DNA from 3 places in the Enterobacter cloacae complex sp. 394F7 genome. Region 2 is predicted to be linked to each of the others. Evidence: predicted binding sites of a transcription regulator. Region 2 holds the regulator's gene; each other region holds the start of a gene.
The links. Region 2 encodes LexA, which represses DNA repair genes until DNA is damaged. Its sites were predicted from a motif close to TNCTGTATGTACATACAGNA; they were not measured.
Positions count from the first base shown of each region.

Region 1 (5,560 bases), on a different contig from region 2:
TTATGTGCTATTTGAGGGCGGGGAAAAAGGCGCGTTTTCGGCAGGGATTTAAATGCAACAATAAAACTTGCATTTAACATCAAGTCGGGCCATCTTTAAATGCAACTAACAAAGGTGCTTTTTACTACGTGGCGTGTGGGGGAGAAGATGGACACTGGCGCATTTATTCACGATCTGCTCGACTGGATCGACAATAACCTGGATAGTCGTCTGGACATTGAGACCGTATCAAAGCGTGCAGGCTATTCAAAATGGCATCTTCAGCGGATCTTCAAAGAACACACGGGTTATCCTATTGCCGAGTATATCCGTGCACAGAAACTTCAAAAATCGATGGAGCGGTTAACCCATAGCGATGAGCCGATCCTGAACGTGGCGATCGCGTTGGGTTTTGACTCCCAGCAGTCTTTCAACCGCAGCTTTAAGCGTCAGTATGGTCAGGCTCCGGGGGCATGGCGTCGCAGCATTGTAAGCCCCAAAACGCGGCATTTATGCCAGACATCACCCTGGCCTGGGCGGGAACCGTTTTGCTCCCGCCTGAGGGGGTAAGGCGCGGGGTTAACTGTTTATAAAGGCGAGAAGATCGGCATTAACCTGATCGGCATGTGTCGTTGGGATACCGTGAGGCGCGCCTTTATACGTATGCAGGGTTCCGTTTTGGACCAGCTTGACTGACATCGCGCCGGAATCTGCATACGGCACCACCTGATCGTCATCCCCATGAATGACCAGAACAGGGATGGATATCCCTTTAAGGTCTTCCGTGAAGTCAGTCTGCGAGAAGGCCACAATCCCATCGTAATGCGCCTTGGCGCTTCCCATCATCCCCTGACGGTACCAGTTATAGATGACCGCTTCGGAAGGCTTCGCCCCCGGGCGATTAAATCCATAGAACGGTCCCGCGGGCACGTCATAATAAAACTGAGGACGATTCGCCGCCAGCTGGGCCTGAAAATCATCAAACACTGACTTTGGCGTACCCTGAGGATTACTCTCCGTCTTCACCATCAGGGGCGGTACAGCACTGATCAGTACGGCTTTGGAAACTTTGTCTTCACCGTGCCGGGCGATATAACGCACCACCTCACCGCCGCCGGTTGAATGCCCGACATGCATCGCACCCTGTACGCCAAGATGTTCCACAACGGCGGCCACATCGTCAGCGTAGTGATCCATATCATGGCCGTCCCACACCTGATCTGAACGACCATGACCGCGACGGTCATGGGCCACAACGCGAAATCCTTTATTGACGAAGAACAGCATCTGGGCGTCCCAGTCATCACTGCTTAGCGGCCAGCCGTGATGGAAAAAGATCACTTTCCCGTCTTTTGGACCCCAGTCCTTGTAGTAGATATTGACGCCATCGCGAGTTGTTACATAACCCATGATTATTCTCCACTCAGATAGACAGATTGCATGAAAGGCAGAAATGAAATGCGGTATACGGCCCGACTCCGCCGCGAATTAAGAAGTGTAGTTCATACGCTGGCCGTCTGGGTTAAGGCTCACCCACTGGCGGGCAGAGTGGGGCAGCGGTAAGGGGGACGGACAGAAAATAAATTTTAGCTGCAAGCTACACCGTGAAGGGCTATACTGTATATAAATACAGTGAAAGGGGCGCATCATGGCGGTTGAAACAAAATATGTTGTTGTAAGAAAAGGTGAAGAGAAAATGACATTTGCCAGTAAGAAAGAGGCTGACGCGCACGACAAACTGCTCGACATGGCAGACGCGTTCACCGACTGGCTGCTGCAAAGCGGACTGCAGATGGACGAAACGCAGGCTGAAGATCTGGGGCTGTATCTCGCCGAGCAGAAAGAGGCCGTGCAGCATATTCTGCGTACCAGCAAACTGCCCGATCTCAACGCTGTAACCGACAAAACAGAATCTGATGAGGCTGGCAGTAAAAAAATCCGAGCCGTGAAAGCTGCCTGACAGGGACATTTACGGTGGAAAAACAGTCGAGGTACTGCAATACGTCTTACACCAGGGCGCCGGTGGCGCCTTTCACACCCTCACTGCTACGTCCTGGCCCGGGCGATTAATTTTCTCTCCTTTCACAGCACCTCAACCACTTCAAATTCTTCTGCGATCAACTCCATATCTTCAGAAAAATGACCTTCTCGGGTGAAAAATCGTTGATGCTCTTTCTGCCAGTATTCAAGGCTTAAATCGCCTTCACCTTCTTTACGGGCAAACGCCTCGGTCACATCACAAAAACGCACCAGTCGCATTTAAACCAGCCGGGTGACACAGACCGGAACATTCTGGCCATCAAGAATAATGTTATAGCTCCCGATCCGCGGGGCAGACTCCTCCTGCTGATAAGAGGCAAAAGATCCGCAGGAAGCGGTTTTGATCCCTTTTTTAATCAGGTCTGCAAGCTCGCTGGCCAGTTCCGGGCTGTCGCCCATTTGCCAGGCACCGGCGCCTGGGTACTTCACTTTTAATTTCTCAACCGCAAACATGACAAGCCCTTTTTATATGCAGGTCTGATGAATAATGATTACGATATAATAAAAATGTCTTTATTTCAGACTGTATAGAGTCTCTCCATACGTAAGGCGACACATATGAAATCCAGGAGTGCGTTAGTTTTAGACGAGCTCAGATCCAAATTACGTCCTGCATCGGTGGCACAAGTGGGCGGTTTTCGTCCCCCGGCAGACCCCCTTACATCCTGGTTTTTGAACGGTGTCGCTCTTCCCGGTGAAGGATTACCACTCTGGAAGGGGCAGCCGATGTTTCCGCTTCTTCAGATTCGTATAGATGAGCTTCCCGTTATCCCTGAGCAACTGAAGGACGTCGCACTCCTGGTGCTCTTTCACAATATTGAAAGCCATCCATTTGATAAACCTCATGGTGAAGGTTGGCTCATACGCGAATATGCCACCCTTGAAGGGCTTGAGTTATTGCCTGCAACAGACACGCCTTATCGCGCATTTCCGGTTCGATGGTTGGGCGTCAATGATGATGCGCCGGGATGGGAGGATGCCTGGGATATTATTGACCTTTCTGACGTAAACGATGATCAGGAGGCAAGCGACCGCTTCCATGATGATTTCAAACGCTACAGGGGAACCAAGGTCGGAGGATATCCGATGGAGATACAACATGGCGCGGGGATAGAAGACTTTGTCTTTCAGGTGGGATCAGAGGAAAAGGTCAACTGGATGTGGGCGGATAATGGTATCGGCTATTTTCACAAATCACCGGAGGGACTCTGGACGTTTTCGTGTCAGTTTTACTGAGCATACGTCATCACAATGCTATGAATGACCCATGCCCGGCCATTTCTGCGACTCACTCTCTCGACTTATCCGCCTCAACATTTACGCTGATGTTCAGCCTCTTAGCTTCCATAATCAGCATCTTTTGGGCCAGCGCCATATCGCCACCGTGCACTTTATCTATCAGATGTTGTATAAGCGACATCATCAGGAAATGCTTATTCGCGGGATAGAAATCTGTCATGTCGATGCCATTATCCTTCAATTGATGGTGTGCCGTAGATTCTGTATCTTCAATGATTTGAGCAATTTTCTCATTCATTACGTTGATTTGCGCAAAAACAACACGGTTTATCATTTCAATTTGTTCAGGTGTGAAATTCTGTTCCATCCTAATCCCTCATCAACGTATCGAATTCAGACAATTTACGATGCTGAATAATAATACTGAACAGCCAGACGATTAAACAGGTGCTTATCTTCCTCAACTATATTTCTCACACACAGCCAACCTTCACCATCCACGCCAGTACCCGCAGCGTGTTACACTTCCTCACTTTCATCATCTACACGACAGGGAAGCGATGATAAATAAAATTCTGGTCAGTGCGTGCCTGATGGGGTTCAGGGTGCGTTACAACGGCAGCGAAAAAGCGAAGGCGATGGCGCAACTCTCCCGCTGGCAAGCGGAGCAGCGGTTAGTGATCCACTGCCCTGAACTGGCTGCCGGGTTGCCGGTGCCCCGACCACCAGCAGAGATTTTGTCGGCCGACGGTCGGGATGTCATGCGCGGGCAGGCCAGAATCATTGAGAATACGGGCCAGGATGTCACCGAGCACTATCAGCTTGCCGCCTGGCTTGCGCTACGTACCGCACAGGAGCATGGCTGTCGCGCGGCGCTGCTCACGGATGGCAGCCCAACCTGCGGGAGCCAGCATATCTATGATGGTTCTTTTAGCGGCGTGCGAAACACGGGGATGGGTGTCGCGGCAGCATTACTCGCTGAACATGGGATCGCGGTATTCTCAGAAACGCAGCTTCCGGCGCTGATACGCTGGATAGAAGAAAGTGAAAGGGTCAATTAACCGACCCGATCGTCATTTAACGTAAGCCCGGTGTATTACGGGTTTAACCGCCGCCTTGTTAAGGGAAACGATGTCCTTACCACCACTCTATGCCCTGCGCGCCTTTGAAGTCGCTGCGCGAGTAAACTCCTTCAGTAAAGCCGCTGAAGTGCTCAATATTACGCCGGGCGCGGTCAGCAGACATGTCCGCACCCTGGAAATGTGGTTCGACTGTGAGCTGTTCAAACGGCAGGGGCCGAGAGTGGAGATCAGTGAGGCGGGGCGTGTTCTGGCCGGGCAGCTTCACGAAGGGTTCAGGAGCATCGAGTGGGCCTGTCGGGCTTTCAGGAGTGAAAACCACCTGTTGCGGCTGAAGGCACCGAGTACGCTCACCATGAGATGGTTGCTTAACGTCCTGCGATCGTTTCGTGAACATCATGAAAAACCCGACGTTGAAATAGCCAGCGTCTGGATGGACATCGATACCGTTGATTTCACGCGAGAGCCCTATGATTGCGCGATCCTGCTGGGCAACGGCCATTTTGGCGAGTCAACGGAGAGCCGATTGCTTTTCAGTGAATGGCTTATTCCGGTCTGTACCCCCGCTTTACTGGAATCTGCCCGAGAGCAACTTTCGCAGTGCGATCTGATCCATCCTTCCCCGGACAGACGCGACTGGCGGCGGTGGCTGAGAAGGACGGGGTTATTCCCCGGGCTTGATATGAGTCGCGGAGCGGTTTTCGACACCCTTGAACAGGGGAGTAGTGCCGCCATGAACGGCCATGGCGTCGCGATTGCCGACCTGCTGCTTTCGCTTGACGCGCTGAATAGCGGACTGCTTGCGCTGCCTTTCAAAGAAGCCATCGCCACCGGAGACGGTTATTACATTGTCTGGCCGAAAAATTCACTCAGGAAAAAGAGTATTGAATGTCTGCTGGACTGGCTTGACCTGCATGCCCCGGTCATTCCTTCTCTTGATATCATCTGTCTGGAATACGACGAGCATCGGCTGTAGTTATCAAAAGCAGGATATGCCGCGGGCGTATCCTGCTCTATAGACTTCAGGCGTATGGAATATTTGCCATTTTTTTATACCTTTCCGGCAATGCACCGTTCAGGTTGAGAAGTTTATCGAGAATAGCGATCGCAGGCGTATTGTTTGCGCGCTCTGAATCTACTATCGCTGCACGCAATATAGTGGCAGCCGACGTGACGTTCTGAAAGTACGCCTCGGACTCGGGTGTTTGTAATTCACCTGAAAG
Region 1 is NZ_JBXWCS010000004.1:359,739-365,298, forward strand. Features, by position in the region: gene AC2FAK_RS08685 (helix-turn-helix domain-containing protein) at 148-549, shown strand; gene AC2FAK_RS08690 (alpha/beta fold hydrolase) at 559-1,389, opposite strand; gene AC2FAK_RS08695 (YebG family protein) at 1,628-1,939, shown strand; partial or broken gene AC2FAK_RS08700 (ASCH domain-containing protein) at 2,062-2,418, opposite strand; gene AC2FAK_RS08705 (DUF1963 domain-containing protein) at 2,578-3,255, shown strand; gene AC2FAK_RS08710 (nitroreductase) at 3,308-3,625, opposite strand; gene AC2FAK_RS08715 (2-thiouracil desulfurase family protein) at 3,819-4,319, shown strand; gene AC2FAK_RS08720 (LysR substrate-binding domain-containing protein) at 4,390-5,313, shown strand; gene AC2FAK_RS08725 (hypothetical protein) at 5,360-5,560, opposite strand, start outside.
Region 1: the regulator LexA is predicted to act here: its motif matches at 1,595-1,614, upstream of AC2FAK_RS08695 (YebG family protein).

Region 2 (5,560 bases):
TCCGAGGTGCTAAATGGATAAGTCCACAAAAGAGCTGTTAGCGCAGGCAGAGAAGCTGTGCGCGCAACGCAATGTGCGCCTGACTCCGCAGCGCCTTGAAGTCTTGCGTCTGATGACCCTGCAGCAGGGCGCCATCAGCGCATACGACCTGCTCGACCTGCTGCGCGAAAGCGAGCCACAGGCTAAACCGCCTACGGTCTATCGTGCGCTAGATTTTCTGCTGGAACAAGGGTTTGTACACAAGGTCGAATCCACAAACAGTTATGTGTTGTGTCATCTTTTTGACCAGCCAACCCATACGTCGGCCATGTTTATCTGCGACCGTTGTGGCGTGGTGAAAGAAGAAGGGGCGGAAGGCGTAGAAGATATTATGCATACGCTGGCGGCCAGAATGGGCTTTGCCTTGCGCCATAACGTCATTGAAGCACACGGATTATGCTCTGCGTGTGTAGAAGTGGAGGCCTGCCGGCATCAGGACGCGTGCCACCATGACCACTCTATCCTCGTAAAGAAAAAGCCGCGTTAACAGCCAAAACAAAGGCGGCCCATGGCCGCCCTCAGGGAGTACTTCCTTGTACTGTCGGGTATCACACGGTTACCAACGGTAGTCGTTGCGTTTTTCCCAGTCGCCGACCTCTTTTTCCGCCTGGTCTTTCTCGTAACCGTAGCGTTCCTGAATTTTACCGACAAGCTGATCGCGTTTACCTTCGATGACCGTCATATCGTCATCCGTCAGCTTACCCCACTGTTCTTTCGCTTTACCTTTGAACTGCTTCCAGTTGCCGCCGATTTCGTCTTTATTCATCATCGTGTCCTCTTAGTTAAGCGTCGGGTCGTAACGTCCGTTACGTTCTTTTCTGCTGGACGTGATAATAATTGTAGTTAAGGATTCGGCAGTTGATTTCATATTCGGAATCTTTAACCGTCACGATATATCGTTGCGGGAAGGAAGCCAGGTATTGTTTTGCCAGTGCCGGTGCCAGATAAAGCCCAGTGACAGGCCCCGCAACGCGAGAAAGACCGCCAGGGAGAGCCATAAACCATGGTTACCCAGCCAGGGGAGCGTGAGCAGCGTCAGGGCAAAACCAGCCGCCGCCACCGCCATACTGTTACGCATCTCCGCTCCTCGCGTCGCGCCAATAAACATACCGTCCAGCAGATAGCACCAGACCCCCACCACCGGCAAAATGACCTGCCAGATGAGGTAATGACTTGCCAGCTCGCGCAGTGCAGGAAGGGAGGTGAGTAACGCAATAATCTGTTCGCCAAAACAGGCGTAAATCAGCGCGAACGCCAGCGCCACCAGCCCCGACTGCCGACAGGCCGCCCGCCAGACATCCCGCAGCTGACCACTTTCACGTGCGCCGTATGCCTGGCCGGAATGCGCTTCCACAGCATAGGCAAAGCCATCCAGTGCATAGGCGGTAAAGGTCAGCAGCGTCATCAGAACGGCATTCACCGCGACGATATCTGGCCCAAGCCGGGCGCCAAAGACCGTCAGTGCGCCGAAACAGAGCTGCAGCAGCAGTGAGCGCAGCATAATGTCGCGATTAAGCGCCAGCAGGGTGCGGATATTGCCTCGCCATGCATTCTTGAGCAGTGTAACGGAGATCCCGCGCATGACCAGCACCCGCCATACCATCCACAGACCAAGGATAAACGTCCCGTATTCGGCAATCGCCGTCGCCAGTGCCGCACCCTGCACGTTCATGTGCAGGCCCATCACCAGCCAGAGATCGAGCACGATGTTGAGGAGGTTGCCTACCACCAGCAGGATCACGGGCGCGCGGGCATACTGCACGCCGAGTAACCACCCCAACAGAACCAGATTGGCCAGCGACGCGGGCGCGCTGAGCCAGCGAATTTCCAGGAAGCGTCGTGCCTGCTCCAGTACCGCCTCGCTGCCGCCAACGACATGCAGCGCCAGATCAATCAGTGGGGTACGTAATATAGCGATTAACGCGCCTGCCCCAAGCGCCAGAATTAACGGCTGAACCAGCGCACGCGCCAGACGCAAAGGATCTTTAGCACCGTACGCCTGCGCCGTAAGCCCGGTGGTACTCATGCGCAAAAAGAGCAGGAGCATAAAAAGGAAGCTGGTCGCCGTCGCGCCAATCGCCACGCCGCCCAGATAGATGGGTGAATCAAGGTGACCAATAACTGCCGTATCCACCAGCCCCAGCAGAGGAACGGTGATATTGGAAAAAATCATCGGCAGTGCAAGACGCCACAATGCCTTATCGGATGCCGTAAGCAGTGACATGAAAAAATACCGGGAGTGGATAAGGAATCAGGCCACGGCAGATCCGTAGCCTGTCAGGATGAGATTACAGCCATTCTCCGTTGCGAATGACCCCTACCGCCAGCCCCTCGATAGAGAAGTTTTGTTCGCGGAGGTCTACCACAATGGGGGAAAACTCGTTGTTTTCCGGCAGCAGCTGAACCGTATTACCTTGCTTTTTCAGGCGTTTAACGGTGACTTCATCATCGATGCGTGCCACCACAACCTGGCCGTTACGCACGTCTTGCGTTTTATGCACCGCAAGCAGATCGCCGTCAAGAATACCGATGTCTTTCATGGACATACCGCTTACGCGCAGCAGGAAATCCGCGCTCGGCTTGAACATGCCGGGATCAACCTGATAGTGGCCTTCAATATGCTGTTGCGCCAGCAGAGGTTCACCTGCCGCGACGCGCCCCACCAGCGGAATGCCCGTCTCTTCTTCCACCAGCAGGCGGATACCGCGTGAAGCACCCGATACAATCTCAATTACGCCTTTACGCGCCAGCGCTTTCAGGTGTTCCTCGGCAGCGTTCGGAGAACGGAAGCCCAGACGCTGCGCGATTTCCGCACGCGTGGGTGGCATACCCGTCTGGCCGATATGATCCCGAATGAGATCAAACACCTCTTGCTGCCTGGTCGTTAACGCTTTCATTCCGCCCCCTGGGTGTATATACAGTTATGCTGTGAGTATATACAGTCAAAGGCGATTTTGGAACCAAAAACTGCACAAAAAACCAGGGACTTAATTATTCCTCGAGGCTCATCGGAAATGTGACCAAAGCAGCGTGACCCAGGTGATGACCGCAGTGATAATCGCCAGCAACACGGCAGCAGAGCCCATGTCTTTTGCCCGGCCAGAAAGTTCGTGGAAATCAGAGCCAATACGGTCCACAACGGCCTCAATAGCGCTATTAATAATTTCCACTATCATCACCAACAGCACGGAGCCGATCAGAAGCACGCGGGTAATGGCATCAACATCAAGGAAACAGGCGATAATCACCGCGACAATCGCGGCGACACCCTCCTGGCGAAACGCGGCTTCGTTGACCCAAGCGGCGCGAAAACCTTTCCAGGAATAGCCAGCAGCTTTAATGATACGGGTTAACCCAGTGGTATTATTGGCCATTAAAAGAACCTTTTATTTGAAATAGCGTCAATAACAGGAGGCGCAACGTGTTGCGCTGTAGCCTGAAGTATGACGGGTAACAACAGTAATTTCGCGCGCTTTCTGTTATCCTTGCGCCGCAATTGCATTATTAACCAGAGGCTTTACATCGTTTATGTCTGGCTGGCCACGAATTTACTACAAATTACTTAATTTACCATTAAGCGTCCTGGTAAAAAGTAAGTCTATCCCAGCAGAACCCGCGCTGGAATTGGGGCTCGATACGTCGCGCCCTATTATGTATGTTTTGCCTTATAACTCGAAGGCAGACTTGCTGACGCTTCGCGCCCAGTGTCTGGCGCATGATTTACCTGACCCGCTTGAACCGTTAGAAGTCGACGGTACGCTATTGCCGCGATACGTGTTCATTCACGGTGGGCCACGCGTGTTTACCTATTACACGCCAAAAGAAGAGTCCATTAAGCTGTTCCACGACTATCTCGACCTGCATCGCAGCAATCCCGATCTGGATGTGCAGATGGTGCCGGTGTCGGTGATGTTTGGTCGTCGTCCGGGCCGCGAAAAGGGGGAAGAGAACCCACCGTTACGCATGCTTAATGGCATCCAGAAATTCTTCGCCGTCTCCTGGCTGGGGCGCGACAGCTTTGTGCGCTTCTCCCCTTCCGTCTCGCTGCGCCGGATGGCCGACGAGCACGGCACCGATAAGATCATCGCGCAAAAACTGGCGCGCGTGGCGCGCATGCATTTCGCTCGTCAGCGTCTGGCCGCCGTTGGCCCTCGCCTTCCGGCGCGTCAGGATCTCTTCAACAAGCTGCTGGCTTCCAAAGCGATCGCTCGTGCTGTTGAAGACGAAGCGCGCAGTAAAAAGATTTCTCATGAAAAAGCACAGCAGAACGCCATTGCGCTGATGGAAGAGATTGCCGCGAACTTCTCCTATGAGATGATCCGTCTTTCTGACCGCATCCTGGGCTTTACATGGAACCGCCTCTATCAGGGCATTAACGTCCATAACGCCGAGCGCGTTCGCCAACTGGCGCATGACGGCCATGAAATTGTTTATGTGCCCTGCCACCGCAGCCACATGGACTACCTGCTCCTCTCGTATGTGCTCTATCACCAGGGGCTGGTGCCACCGCACATCGCAGCCGGTATCAACCTGAACTTCTGGCCAGCAGGCCCGATTTTCCGCCGCCTGGGGGCGTTCTTCATTCGTCGTACCTTTAAGGGCAACAAGCTCTACTCCACCGTATTCCGTGAATATCTGGGCGAGCTGTTCAGCCGCGGTTATTCCGTTGAGTACTTCGTGGAGGGGGGACGTTCACGAACCGGCCGTCTGCTGGATCCGAAAACTGGCACGCTGTCGATGACCATCCAGGCGATGCTACGCGGCGGCACTCGTCCCATCACGCTGGTGCCCATTTACATTGGCTATGAGCACGTCATGGAAGTGGGGACTTACGCCAAAGAGCTGCGCGGGGCGACTAAAGAGAAAGAGAGCCTGCCGCAGATGCTGCGCGGGCTGAGCAAGCTACGCAATCTTGGTCAGGGCTACGTAAACTTCGGCGAGCCGATGCCGTTGATGACGTATCTGAACAACCATGTTCCCGATTGGCGCGAGTCTATCGATCCTATCGAAGCGGTGCGTCCAGCCTGGCTGACGCCAACGGTTAACGGTATCGCGGCTGAGCTGATGGTGCGTATTAACAACGCCGGTGCCGCAAACGCCATGAACCTGTGCTGTACGGCACTGCTGGCGTCACGTCAACGCTCGCTGACCCGTGAACAGCTTACGGAGCAGCTGGATTGCTATCTTGACCTGATGCGCAACGTTCCCTACTCGGTGGATTCAACGACGCCTGCCAGCACGGCGAGCGAGCTGATCGACCATGCGCTGCAGATGAACAAGTTTGAAGTCGAGAAAGATACGATTGGCGACATCATCATTCTGCCGCGCGAGCAGGCGGTGCTGATGACCTACTATCGTAACAATATCGCGCATATGCTGATGCTGCCGTCGCTGATGGCGGCGATCATTACCCAGCATCGCCGTATTTCTCGTCAGGAGCTGCTGCGTCACGTGGAAACGCTCTATCCGATGCTGAAAGCAGAGCTGTTCCTGCGCTGGAGCAAGGATGAGCTGGCGATTG
Region 2 is NZ_JBXWCS010000018.1:34,041-39,600, reverse strand. Features, by position in the region: gene zur (zinc uptake transcriptional repressor Zur) at 14-526, shown strand; gene AC2FAK_RS21050 (CsbD family protein) at 596-805, opposite strand; partial or broken gene AC2FAK_RS21045 (hypothetical protein) at 855-929, opposite strand; gene dinF (MATE family efflux transporter DinF) at 926-2,263, opposite strand; gene lexA (transcriptional repressor LexA) at 2,328-2,936, opposite strand; gene AC2FAK_RS21030 (diacylglycerol kinase) at 3,045-3,413, opposite strand; gene plsB (glycerol-3-phosphate 1-O-acyltransferase PlsB) at 3,568-5,560, shown strand, end outside.

Region 3 (5,560 bases), on a different contig from region 2:
TCCATTGGTGCAAAGTGCAGACTCGCCCCATCCAGACGCACGGACGCGGTAGTCACCAATACATCACCCACGTTGATATGCGGCTGGATCGCACCGGTCGTCCCGATACGCAGGAACGTCCGGATGCCCAGCTGCGCCAGTTCTTCAACGGCAATGGAGGTAGATGGGCCACCGATACCGGTAGAGCACACAATCACGGCCTTACCATCCAGCTCTGCACGCCAGGTGGTGAATTCACGATGGGCTGCCAGCTTAACCGGCTTATCCATCAGCGCGGCGATCTTTTCCACACGCTCAGGATCGCCCGGGACGATCGCGAGCGTAGCCCCTTGTAAATCGTTTTTGGTGAGGCCGAGATGAAAAACATCAGACTTAGACATAGGTGACTCCTCTGTGGGTCGGTTAGTCAGAAGAAGTAAAACGGTACTTTACAGAAGCAATACGCATAATTTCGTGACACATCTCACCATGAATGAAAATGATTGCAGTATATTTCCATAAAAAAGTGATTTACATCACATTAACAAGTTATATCGTGGTGTGCTGCACAAAAGATAGACCGTTTAAGGCACTGTGGGTTGTTAACCTGGTGTCTATATTTACCTTTGCGCTAACTCATTGGTACGGAGAATGCCATGACTGAAAAAACCGGTTTTGCACCTGCTGCGGCTCCGCATGCCTCAACCATCGTCTCAACGCCTGAAGACGCCATTACGGCGGGAGAGACCTCCATTCCCTCGCAGGGGGAAAATATGCCTGCTTACCACGCACGACCAGCATCGGCAGACGGTCCGCTGCCGATCGTGATTGTGGTTCAGGAAATTTTCGGCGTTCATGAACATATTCGCGACCTCTGCCGCCGACTGGCGCTGGAAGGTTACCTGGCCGTTGCGCCAGAGCTCTATTTCCGTCAGGGCGATCCGAACGACTACAGCGATATCCCAACGCTTTTGAGCAACCTGGTCAGTAAAGTGCCGGATGCACAGGTGCTGGCCGATCTGGATCATGTTGCCAACTGGGCGGCGCGTAACGGCGGTGATGCGCATCGCCTGATGATAACGGGGTTCTGCTGGGGCGGACGCATTAGCTGGCTGTATGCCGCGCACAATCCGCAGCTGAAAGCTGCTGTGGCCTGGTACGGTAAACTGGTGGGCGAAAAAACGCTGAACTCGCCAAAACATCCGGTTGATATCGCCACAGACTTAAATGCCCCGGTGCTGGGACTGTACGGTGGTCAGGACACGGGTATTCCACTCGATACGGTAGAGACCATGCGCCATGCGCTACGCGCGGCGAATGCGAAGGCCGACATTGTCGTATACCCGGATGCCGGACACGCGTTTAACGCCGATTATCGCCCGAGCTATCACGCGGAGTCAGCCAAAGATGGCTGGCAGCGGATGCTGGCGTGGTTTAGCCACTACGGCGGCAAGAAAGCGTAAACATAAAAGCCCGGTGGCGGCGATGCCTTACCGGGCTACATAATGGGATCGACTCTGTCTTAACCCTGACGCAAATTCTGCGCCGCTTTCACCATATTCGCCAGCGCCGCGCGGGTTTCAGGCCAGCCGCGGGTTTTCAGACCGCAGTCCGGGTTCACCCACAGGCGCTCTGCCGGAATGCGCTGAGCGGCTTTCTTCAGCAGGGCTTCGATCCACTCTACGCTCGGCACGTTCGGGGAGTGAATGTCATATACGCCCGGCCCGATTTCGTTCGGGTAATCGAACTCTTCGAATGACTCCAGCAGTTCCATATCTGAACGCGAGGTCTCGATGGTGATCACGTCGGCATCCAGTGCGGCAATGGAATCCATAATGTCGTTAAATTCGCAGTAACACATGTGGGTGTGGATCTGCGTGTCGTCCTTCGCCACTGCGGCATTGATGCGGAACGCTTCCACACCCCACTGCAGGTAGGCGTCCCAGTCGCTGCGACGCAGCGGTAATCCCTCGCGCAGGGCCGGTTCGTCAATCTGGATGATGCCAATGCCCGCCGCTTCCAGATCCGCCACTTCATCGCGCAGCGCCAGCGCAATTTGCTTCGCGATGGTTTCACGGGTCACGTCCTCACGCGGGAAGGACCAGCAAAGAATGGTCACCGGACCGGTCAACATGCCTTTTACCGGCTTGTCGGTCAGGGACTGGGCATATTTAGCCCATTCGACGGTGATCGGGTGCGGACGGCTGACGTCACCGATCACCACCGGTGGTTTTACACAGCGGGAACCATAGCTCTGTACCCAGCCGTTTTGGGTAAAGACGAAACCGTCCAGATGTTCACCGAAGTACTCCACCATGTCGTTACGCTCTGCCTCCCCGTGAACCAGCACGTCCAGGCCTAAGCGCTCCTGCTCCACAATCGCCTGTTTGATATGTTCCGCGATGCCGGTGCGGTAGTTGGCCGCATCAAGGTTGCCCTTTTTGAAGTCCAGGCGCAGGCCGCGGATCTCGGTAGTTTGCGGGAAGGAACCGATAGTGGTGGTTGGCCACGCAGGCAAGTTGAAACGGGCGCGCTGGGCTTCTGCACGCACTTCATACGGGCTTTGACGCTGGCTGTCCTGCGCGGTGATAGCCGCCAGACGTTTTTCCACCGCCGGGTTGTGAACGCGAGACGAATGACGACGGGCCTGAATCGGAGCGCTCCATTCGGTAATCGCCGCCGTGTCACCGCTGTTCAGGGCATCACGCAGCAGAGCCAGTTCTTCACATTTCTGCAAGGCAAAGGCAAACCAGCTTTTCACTTCCGCATCCAGGCGGGTTTCAACGCTGAGATCGATAGGGCTGTGCAGCAGTGAACACGAAGAGGCCACCCATAGCTCACGTTTGCCGACGATGTCCTTAATCTGAGCATATTTTTCTGTCAGATCGGCGCGCCAGACGTTACGACCGTTTACCAGCCCGGCAGAGAGCAGCCACTCCGCTGGCAGGCGCTTGTGCAGTTCTGCAACATCATCTTTTCCATGCACCAGGTCAACGTGCAGGCCCTGCACTGGCAATTTGGTGATGGTGCCGAGGTTCGGCGTCACACCTTCAAAGTAGGTGGTAAGCAGCAGCTTCACCTGCCCGGTCAGTGCATCGTAAGCCGGTTTGAAGGCATCGAGCCACGCTTGCGGCAGCTCGAGCACCAGCGCCGGTTCGTCGATTTGCACCCACTGAATACCGCGTTTGCCCAGCTCAATCAGCACCTGTTTGTAGACCGGCAGGATATCCTTCAGCAGGCTCAGACGATCGAACGGCTCGCCTTTGACTTTCCCTAACCACAGGTAGGTCACTGGCCCCAGCAGCACCGGTTTCACCTGGTGCCCCAGCGCCAGCGCTTCGTCCACTTCATCCAGCAACTGGGTCCAGGTCAGTTTGAACTGCTGACCTTTAACAAACTCCGGCACCATATAGTGATAGTTGGTGTTAAACCACTTGGTCATTTCCGCCGCTGCCGCTGGCTCACCGGTTGGCGCACGGCCACGGCCGATGCGGAACAGCGTGTCGATATCTACCGATCCATCGTTGTTCTGATGACGAGCCGGGACATTGCCAAGCAGCAGGCTGGTCGTCAGAACATGGTCGTACCAGGCGAAATCGCCCACCGGCAGCAGGTCTACGCCCGCCTGTTTTTGCTGCTCCCAGTGGCGGGCACGCAGTTCGCGGCCCACTGCCAGCAGCTCTTCACGCGTGGTGTTTCCTGCCCAGTAGCTTTCTTGTGCTTTTTTTAGCTCGCGACGCAGGCCAACGCGAGGGAAACCGAGAGTGTGATTGCGGATTGTCATGTCATGCCCCTTGTGAAATTCGTTATTTAGACGTCCAGATGTTTACACATCTATAATTGGCAGGTACTGTATATTCCTCAAGCGCAAAATGTTCATGGCGAAGTGAAGGACTTTCATGATCGAGATAAAACACCTGAAAACGCTACAAGCGTTGCGAAACTGCGGTTCTCTCGCGGCGGCGGCGGCCTCACTGCACCAGACTCAGTCCGCCCTTTCTCACCAGTTCAGCGATCTGGAACAACGTCTCGGCTTTCGTCTTTTTGTGCGTAAGAGCCAGCCGCTGCGCTTTACCCCCCAGGGCGAGATCCTCCTGCAGCTGGCAAATCAGGTGCTGCCGCAGATTGCCAGCGCGCTTCAGTCCTGCAATGAGCCGCAACAAACTAAATTGCGTATCGCCATTGAGTGCCACAGCTGTATTCAGTGGCTGACCCCCGCGCTTGAGAACTTCCGCCAGAAGTGGCCGCAGGTAGAAATGGACTTTACCTCCGGCGTGACGTTTGACCCGCAGCCGTCACTCCAGCAGGGCGAGCTGGATCTGGTGATGACGTCAGACATTCTGCCGCGTAGCGGCCTGCATTATTCGCCAATGTTCGATTATGAGGTGCGTCTGGTGCTGGCACCGGATCATCCGCTGGCCAGCAAGACGCGTATCACCCCGGAAGACCTGGCGACTGAAACGCTGCTGATATACCCGGTGCAGCGCAGTCGCCTGGATATCTGGCGCCATTTCCTGCAGCCGGCGGGCATCAGTCCACAGCTGAAAAGCGTGGATAATACGTTGCTGTTGATTCAGATGGTTGCCGCCAGAATGGGCATCGCGGCGCTGCCGCACTGGGTGGTAGAGAGTTTTGAACGCCAGGGCCTGGTGGTCACCAAAACCCTGGGAGAAGGACTGTGGAGCCGGCTGTACGCCGCCGTGCGCGATGGCGAGCAGCGTCAGCCGATCACGGAAGCGTTTATTCGCTCAACGCGGAACCACGCGTGCGACCATCTTCCGTTTGTGCGGAGCGCGGAGCGACCCAACGGCGATGTACCCACAGCGAAGCCAGGATCACCGCTCCCCCAATAAGGAAACTCGGCCAGTGGGGCTGTTGCTGCCAGATAGCAAGGTTTACCAGTAGCCCCGCGGGCACGTGCACGTTGTTCATGATGCCCAGCGTACCGGCGTCTACCTGAGTTGCGCCATAGTTCCACATGAAGTACCCCAGCCCCGAGGCCACCACACCCAGCCAGACCAGAATGCCCCACTGCACGGTGGTGGTAGGTAATTTTTGCGGGTTACCCAACATAAACCAGGCTGCGACCGCGACCACCGCCGCCCCCATATAGAACCAGGCAAACGCGTTGTGCTGTGGCATCGGGCGGGTTTCCATCAGGCGCTTGTAGCCCACCATACCAATAGCGAAGCTGATGTTTGCTAACTGCACGAACATCAGGCCGGTCCAGAAGTGATCGCTCACTTTATCGTAGCGAATAATCGCCGCGCCAATCACCGCCAGCGCTGCGCTCAACAGATAGCCCCAACGCAGACGACGCCTGCTGAGCAGGTCGTAAATCAGCGTGATATAGAGCGGCGTCAGCACTGTAAAGAGCAGAAACTCCGAGACGGACAAGTAGATATACGCCCGAAAGCTAAACAGATACATGATGCCGAGCTGCATCGCCCCCACCAGCATATACAGCAAAACGGTTTGCAGGGATTGTCCGCGCGTACGCAAAAAGGGCAGGAACACCAGCGCCGCCAGCCCCACGCGCATCAGCACCGAGAAATAGCTGTCGACCGATCCGGCAAGGTAT
Region 3 is NZ_JBXWCS010000019.1:44,781-50,340, reverse strand. Features, by position in the region: gene udp (uridine phosphorylase) at 1-380, opposite strand, end outside; gene AC2FAK_RS21435 (dienelactone hydrolase family protein) at 636-1,442, shown strand; gene metE (5-methyltetrahydropteroyltriglutamate--homocysteine S-methyltransferase) at 1,502-3,763, opposite strand; gene metR (HTH-type transcriptional regulator MetR) at 3,879-4,832, shown strand; gene AC2FAK_RS21420 (carboxylate/amino acid/amine transporter) at 4,720-5,560, opposite strand, start outside.
Region 3: the regulator LexA is predicted to act here: its motif matches at 3,828-3,847, upstream of metR (HTH-type transcriptional regulator MetR).